Regions from separate parts of the Alteromonas sp. NFXS44 genome, predicted to be linked through region 1. Evidence: predicted binding sites of a transcription regulator. Region 1 holds the regulator's gene; the other holds the start of a gene.
The links. Region 1 encodes FNR, which switches genes on or off when oxygen is low (the NO sensors DNR and NnrR bind a similar motif). Its sites were predicted from a motif close to TTGATCTAGATCAA; they were not measured.

Region 1 (4,220 bases):
AAATCAGATCATCCGTCTGCAATCCACCGCTATGGCTGCAAAGCCCCGGGTCGCTCTTATGGCTGACCGTTTTTCCAGTTATTTTGTCGCCGTAGTACTGATTACGGCTGCATCCTCATGGGCTTACTGGCACTGGCAGGGTAATGATAATGCCTTTTGGATCAGCATCGCAGTACTGGTAGCAACCTGCCCCTGTGCGCTGGGGCTGGCTACGCCATCTGCCCTCACCTGCGCAATGGCAAACCTTAACCGGCATGGCATTTTATTGAAAAGAGCCGATGCACTGGAGCAAATCAACCACGTAGATACCCTGGTGCTGGATAAAACCGGAACACTGACCGAAGGAAAGTTTGCTCAGATAAACAGCTGGTTTGCTGAGCCGGCACGGGAAAATGAAATCCGTGCTTTGATGGGGGCAATAGAGTCCCGCTCAGAACATCCGGTTGCCGCTGCCTTTGTTTCTGATAACAATCAGGCATTAATTCTGAGCCAAGTTGACGTTGTGGCCGGAATGGGTATCAGCGCGCAATGCAATGGCCGCAGTTATAAAGCCGGTTCGGCTTCTTTCACCGGTGTTGATGCCGGCCTGTCGCCCTTTCCCGCTAACGTGTTTCTTACCGAAAACGGTGTGCCCGTTGCCGCCTTTCGTGTAGCAGATAAAATTAAAGCGGATGCCGCAGACAGCCTGAGCAAACTAGCGCAACTGGAGCGGATAATTCTGAGTGGCGATATTCAGCAAAATGTTGACGACATTGCAGCGAATTTACCCGTAGACAAAGCCACAGGCGGGAACAGCCCTGAAGATAAATTAAACGCCGTGACAGCCCTTCAGCGGCAGGGCCGTCATGTGATGATGCTGGGTGATGGTATTAACGACGCGCCGGTGATGACTGCCGCTGATGTTGGCATTGCCGTGGGTAATGCCACGGATATCGCAAAAAGTGCCGCGGATGTGATTTTATTAAATGATAAGCTGGCTGTACTCGGACACCTTACTTTTATGGCCAGAAGAGTAAAAGCGACAGTCAGGCAGAATATGGGATGGGCTATAGGCTACAATCTGGTTATCCTGCCGTTTGCAGTGTCCGGCATCCTGACGCCGTGGATGGCGGTGATTGGTATGAGCCTGAGTAGTATTCTGGTAGTAACAAATTCGACGAGACTGTTAAAGTAACGCTATGAGTATAATTTACGTCCTGATTCCCCTTGCTGTGATCATTGTGGCCATTGCCATCGGCGTATTTTTTTGGGCAGTAAAATCGAACCAGTTTGAAGACCTGGATCGCCAGGGCTACAGTATTCTTTTCGATGATGATTTATCTCCTGAAGAAAAAAAACTGGCTGAAGAACGAAAAAAACTCAATGAGTGATCTGTCGTTTTTTTCTGCCTTGCTGGTCGGGCTGGGCGGAGGCGTTCATTGTGTGGGAATGTGCGGCGGCGTATCGCTGGCACTGTCTGCCGCCACGCCGGCAGGCTCATCGCCTTTACCCTATGCGCTTAGCTACAACTTTGGTCGTATATTCAGCTACATACTTGCCGGCGCTGTTACCGGCGGTATCGGACAGATAGCAAAAGAAGCTGTACCGGTGACCGGCCCTGTACTCGCCGTCATCAGTGGCATTATGCTGATTGCTATGGCCTGTTATCTGGGTAACTGGTGGCGTGGCCTGACCGCTGTTGAAGCCCTCGGCAGTAAACTCTGGCAGAGAATTCAGCCGCTGTCGAAACGGTTTTTACCTTTCAGGTCTCCTATTAGCGCCTTTCCCTATGGTATGATTTGGGGATGGTTGCCCTGTGGACTGGTTTATTCCACCCTGACATGGGCACTGGCTTCAGGGACGGCAATATCCGGTGCTGTAATCATGGCCGGTTTTGGTTTAGGAACGCTACCGGCGTTGCTGGCTGTCCGGGCAGGTGCAGACTGGCTTTCCTCAGGTTTCAGACAACCCGTATTACGTCAAATCATTGCTTTGAGTTTGCTGTTGTACGCATTATTGCTGTTGTGGCAGGCTTTAAGTAATATACATTAGAATTATCGCAAACAGCGGAAAGTGAGCATGCAAAAACGTTCGGATTTTTCTATACACTGCCAGAATTGCAGTTTCAGCCATCTGTGTCTGCCCGTGGCCCTCAACAAAACTGAGATTGAGTCACTGGATGACATCATTGAACGCAAAAAGCCTTTGCATAAACACGACACCCTGGTAGAAGCTGGCGATAAATTTACCTCTCTGTACGCTGTGCGGGCAGGTTCATTTAAGTCTTTTGTCACCGATAGAGAAGGCGAAGAGCAAATTATCAGTTTCCACTTCCCGGGCGATATTATCGGTTTTGACGGTTTACGTGACGACACTCACCAGAGTTACACTCAGGCACTGGAAACGGCTATGGTGTGCGAGCTTCCCTATTCCACTCTTGAAAAAATGTCTGAGCAATTCCCGAAATTGCGCCATCAGATCATGCGTTTTATGAGTGCTGAAATTAAGCAGGATCACGAAATGATGATGCTGCTGAATAAACGGACGGCAGAAGAACGTCTGATTTATTTTATCGCCCATCTGTCCGGTCGGTTTGAAGAACGGGGTTTTTCTCACCGTCAGTTCAATCTGAGTATGACCCGCAACGAAATCGGTAATTATCTCGGTTTAACGGTAGAAACGATCAGCCGCTTGCTGACTCGCTTCCAGAAAGAAGGCATTATCAAAGTAGACGCGAAGCTCATTACTGTTCTGGATTTTGCGGCTATGGATAAAAAGCTGCACTCTATGGACATTCCTACTCTTTGCGTGGATTAAGATCCCGTTGAAATATTGATCTGAAACAAGGTCTCTCCTGCTGTAAGTCTTATACTAAAGATGAAGGCAGTATTTATTGTCTTCATCAATAAGGAGAGACGCCATGATCACCTGCAAACGTATTCTCGCCGTCGTTCAGGCCGACAACCCTGAACAACCTGCCCTTTCAAGAGCCATCGAAATTGCCCGTAAAACCGGTGCAGAAGTACACGCACTGCTTGTTGTATACGACTTTTCTTATGACATGACAACAATGCTCACCCGCAGTGAGCGTGAAGCCATGCGTGATGCGGTAACCAAAGACCGCATTGCCTGGGCAGAAAAAAATCTGACCCGCTACGATGATTATGATGTAAAGGTTGCTGTTGAGTGGAGTGATAAACGTTACGAAGCCATTACCCGCTACACCATTAACCGTCAGGTTGACCTGGTCGTTAAAGCTACCCGCAAACACGATGATTTTGCATCAGTGCTCTTTACACCAACAGACTGGCACTTACTGAGAAAATGTCCGGCTCCGGTTTTACTTGTCAAAGCCCATGCCTGGCCTGAAAACGGTAATATTGTTGCGGCAGTCAATGTGGGTACAGAAGACAAAGAACATGCACAACTGAATGACAAGTTGACCGGTATCGCAAAGGATTATGCAGAGTTACTGAGCGGTCAGGTACATCTGGTTAATGCCTATCCTTCTGCCCCACTGAATATCGCCATTGAGATCCCCGATTTCAATCCTGAGACGTATCATAATGCTGTGCGCAATCATCATGTTCAGGAAATGGAAAACCACAGCGCTAAATTTGGGATCGGCGTAGCAAATTGCCATGTTGTCGAGGGATTACCCGATATAGCCATCCCGAAAGTGACTGAACAGCTGGATGCAGAACTCGTCGTCATCGGTACCGTGGGACGTACAGGCATATCAGCCGCCTTTTTGGGCAATACAGCAGAGCATGTTATTGATAACCTGAATTGCGATGTCCTGGCGGTTAAACCTGACGGGTTTACATCTCCGGTTAAGTAAATGCGCGATAACGGAATGCTGCTTGTGTAGCAGCATTCCGTCTGCTTTTGTATAATGGTACTTTTATTTTTCCAGCCAGTTCTGAAGTGCCATGAATCAAGTAACATCTACGCCATCTGACAACGCCAGTCACAGTGCGCAAAGTAAACAAAAATACAACTTTAACAAGTTGCAGAAAAGACTGCGCAGACATGTTGGCAAAGCCATCGAAGACTTCAATATGATTGAAGACGGCGACAAGGTCATGGTGTGCTTATCCGGCGGAAAATTATAATAAATAAATATTTTGTAAACCAACATCCCCCTCTTAAGCTCTTTCTAAATCATCATTAGAAGAAACTCTGACGGTTTATCCTATTATCCTTTGAATGTTTTAGTAAAGCTTGGTAACTTTTGAGTT
Region 2 (4,220 bases), on a different contig from region 1:
ATGTCTAAATGGATGCCGCGTAAGCTTGGTTTTTCAATACTGTCACTGCTGACAGCGACTTCTTCAGCTTATGCCAATACAGATTTTGAACAGTGTAAAACACAGTTATCTCAGCAAGCCGTAGAACAGGGCGTGAAAGAAGAAACGGCAAAGGCCGTGTTCGCCAACATTCAATATCAGCCCCGCGTGATCTCGCTGGACCGCAGCCAGCCTGAATTTGTACAAACCTTTCCGGGCTACTACAGCAAACGCGTTACGGCATGGCGCATCGGCAAAGGCCGGGAGATGTACGCTAAACATAAAGAACTGTTAAGCAGCTTAAGCCATAAATACGGTGTGCCCGCCCATTATCTGGTGGCATTTTGGGGGCTGGAAACCAATTTTGGTGGTTACAAAGGTAAGATGAATGTACTGAATTCACTGGCGACTCTTGCCTGTGATGAAAGACGTAGCAGCTATTTTTCCAAAGAATTAGTCACTGCGGTTAAGCTTCTTGAAAGAGAATCTTTAGATCAGACCAAAATGGTAGGTTCCTGGGCAGGCGCCATGGGCCATACACAATTTATGCCCTCAGCGTATATGAACTATGCGATTGACGGCGACGGCGATGGCCAGATCAATCTGTGGGACAGTGAAGAAGATGCCCTCGCTTCAGCGGCTAACTTCTTGTCCCAATTAGGCTGGCAACCCGGATTCCGTTGGGGAAGGGAAATTCAGTTACCGGATAATTTCGATTATCGCGAAACGGGATATAAAAACCGGCGCAGTATTACTGAGTGGAACGAAAGCGGGATCAAAAAAGCAGACGGCAGTGCGCTGGGTAACAGTGATGAGAAAGGATATGTCGTTGTACCTGCCGGTCATAACGGTCCGGCGTTCATTGCCTACCATAACTTCCGTATCATCATGCGTTGGAACAATTCCGAATTCTACGCCATCGCCGTAGGTAAGCTGGCTGACCAAATTGCCGGTGAAGCCGGTATTGATAAAGCGTTACCGGAATTACCGGCTTATACCAGGGATGACATTTTGAAACTGCAAACAGCGCTTAATGCCTCCGGTTACGATGTAGGTAAACCCGACGGTATTATCGGACCGGCAACCCGCGCAGGGATCCGCGAATATCAGCTGGCCAGCAACCTGATTGCTGATGGTTTTCCGGGACTGGATGTGATGAAAGCGATTGGTGTGTTGCCGGATGAACTCAAAGAGAGCGACGGCAATAAAGAAAGCGAGTAGCTGAATCCGGATACGGTCAGTTCACAGAGCACGGGCGTGCTCTGTGAACATTGTAACCGTACAGCTTAGTACATGTGCTGTCCGCCGTTAATGGACAATGTAGAACCGGTAATAAATCCGGCTTCATCGCCTATTAAGAACATAACACTACGGGCGATGTCTTCAGGTTTCCCCAAACGACCCACCGGAATTGTTGCAATGATCTTCTTCAATACTTCTTCCGGTACCGCACGCACCATGTCAGTATCAACATAACCCGGCGCAATAGCGTTTACGGTTACACCTTTACCTGCACCCTCAAGTGCCAGCGCTTTAGTAAAACCATGAATACCGGACTTAGCTGCCGCATAGTTAACCTGGCCATACTGACCAGCCTGACCGTTAACCGAACCGATATTAACAATGCGACCAAAACCACGGGCGCGCATTGAATCAATCACTGAGCGACACGTGTTAAAACAGGAAGCGAGGTTAGTTTGAATAACGGCATCCCATTGCTCAAAATTCATTCTGTGCATGGTGCCGTCCCGGGTGATCCCGGCATTGTTGATTAGAATATCCACCGGACCATAATCTGTCGCGATTTGGTCAATTGCTTCTTTCGTTTTCTCAAAATTCGAGACATCGAACTTAAATGAAGGTATGCCTGTGCGTTCAGTAAACGCCTTAGCCGCTTCATCGTTACCACCATAATTTGCCACAACAGTGTAACCCGCATCTTTCAACGCTACACAAATTGCTTCACCTATTCCCCGGGTGCCACCTGTGACCAGTGCAACTTTGCTCATTTCGTCTCCCTCAAATGTTGACTCATATTTGTACAACAATTCTATATAAGCATGCTTGATGAGACGTTGACAACGGAAACCTGAGGACTTTTTGCGCGGGGTCAATGCCCGTGTCTAGATGAATGACTATAGTGAATAAGAAACTTCTTACTTATCATGCAGTTGAAAAAATGAACAAGTATTTAGCCATTAACTGGTCAGAGGATCTCTTTTAATAACAAATACTTGCATAATAATTGCAACGCGTAAATTAGTTGTATACACCGTTCAAACATGATTAAAGTTGTAAGACGGGTACAATAGTTCAGGAACAACCACCTGTTTATTTTCGGGGCTTCATTGAACGTCCGGCTTCAGCTTCCATGGGATTATCAGGCCACCGGTGTTTCGGATATCGCCCTTTCATTTCTTTCTGCACAGCAAGATAACTACCCTGCCAGAAGCCTGCCAAATCCGATGTCGTTTGTACTGGTCTTCCCGCCGGAGACAGCAACTCAAGTGTGATGACTTTTGCACCGTCCGCAACAGTGAAAATATCTGCACAACCAAACATTTCCTGCAGTCTGACCGGAAGCACGACTTCGCCGTTTGACCGGTAGACCAGTTTCCTTTTTTCACCGGAAGGCACGGTGATGCTCAGTGGCAAAGCATTGTCCATGGCATGTTGCTGGCTCCACGGAAGTGACTGGTGTAGCAGTGTCGCCCAGGACAGGCCGGCAAGCTGCTCCCAACTTTTAAACGAAGATAATCGTGCGGAAATATCACTACGGTCCAGAAGCGACAATGGTGACTCAGGTTTTTTCCATACCGGCGGGCTGTCGAAAGCTTGCGGTTGATGTAAGTCACACCCGCAGGCCATTTGATACCGGTACCACCATTGCCAGTCTTTTTCACTGAAAGGCCACGCGGATAACGGCAATCCTTTCAGCAACGATACCCAGGCCTCACCGCGAATGCGGGCCGGCACGTTAGCTGCCGGTTCACTGCTAAACACTATTTCATGGAAACCTTCGGTTTTGCGCGCTTCCATTTGCTTCTTCTGACTGTTGTACGTCACCGTATCTTTAAGTTTGAAAGCCTGCGGATATAACTGTCTTAATAGGGTTTCATTAACAGGTTCGGCCTGACGAATGATCACGTCAGAGCCGTTAACCTGCCCTTCCTTAACCACCAGCCAGTCAGACCTTTCAACCATGCCTTCAGGCAGAGCAGCACCCCGGCCACTGGCCAGCTTATAATCACTACCCTGCTTACGTCTCGCAACCCGCTCAGGAAAAGCCAGCGCGAGACACACTGCAACAGCTTCACCAGTTAACTTTCGGGGCTCTGCTTTCAGTGAGATGCCAAGTGCAGATGCAAACCGCGAGGCCCTGGCTTTCAAACCGGATAACTGGGGTTCTGCCAGTTGTTCAAGCCAGGCTGATACGTGAAATTGGCGCTCAGAAGCCGAATGCTCTTCACAGGCAGCCGCCACATAACAGGCAACATCCTCCAGTTCAGGCAGGCGCGTCTGCGCTCCGGCTTCTTTTGCCTTCACTAACATATTTGCCAGAGCCGGGTGCACCGATAATTTGTTAAGTCCGCGACCATGTGCTGTTAACGTACCATCGCGGTCTACGGCACCGGCTTGTTGCAGGCGGTGTAATGCTGCTGCAGATTGCGCCTGAGAAGGAGGCGTCAACATGCGCATATTATGCAATTCAGTTCCCCAGGCCAGCGCATCCAGAGTAAGCGGGGAGATATCTTCACGCAAAATTTGTGGCAGCGGGTATTTTGCCAGTCTGTCATGCTGCTCTTTCGGCCACATGCGATACACTTTCCCTGGCCCCAGGCGCCCTGCCCGTCCCTTGCGCTGAATAGCCGATGCCTGTGAAATCATCTGCGTATTCAGGCGGGTAAATCCGGTGGGAGGATGGTAATTAGCGACATTTTCAAGACCGGCATCTATGACTACTTTAATGCCTTCAATCGTCAGGCTGGTTTCGGCAATATTAGTAGCAAGAATGATTTTTCTCATTCCCCGGCTATCCGGTAAAATAGCGGCAGTTTGCCGTTGTTTACTCAACGCGCCATACAGAGGATGCACCACATATTCAGATGCATTCAGCCGCTGTTCCAGCAAGGTGGCAACTTTGTTAATCGCGCCTGCGCCCGGTAAAAAAACGAGAATATCGCCGTCATCCTGTGCAAGGC

Region 2: a site for FNR is predicted at 2,119-2,132, ahead of phbB (acetoacetyl-CoA reductase). Genes of this name have one in related genera too.

Annotation. Positions count from the first base shown of each region.
Region 1 covers NZ_JAGDEA010000007.1:93,169-97,388, forward strand. The annotation lists gene J3369_RS10630 (heavy metal translocating P-type ATPase) at 1-1,174, shown strand, start outside; gene ccoS (cbb3-type cytochrome oxidase assembly protein CcoS) at 1,179-1,370, shown strand; gene J3369_RS10640 (sulfite exporter TauE/SafE family protein) at 1,363-2,031, shown strand; gene fnr (fumarate/nitrate reduction transcriptional regulator Fnr) at 2,053-2,796, shown strand; gene uspE (universal stress protein UspE) at 2,900-3,820, shown strand; partial or broken gene J3369_RS10655 (tRNA 2-thiocytidine(32) synthetase TtcA) at 3,912-4,088, shown strand.
Region 2 covers NZ_JAGDEA010000012.1:436,002-440,221, forward strand. The annotation lists gene J3369_RS19065 (lytic murein transglycosylase) at 1-1,239, shown strand; gene phbB (acetoacetyl-CoA reductase) at 1,305-2,027, opposite strand; gene hrpB (ATP-dependent helicase HrpB) at 2,350-4,220, opposite strand, start outside.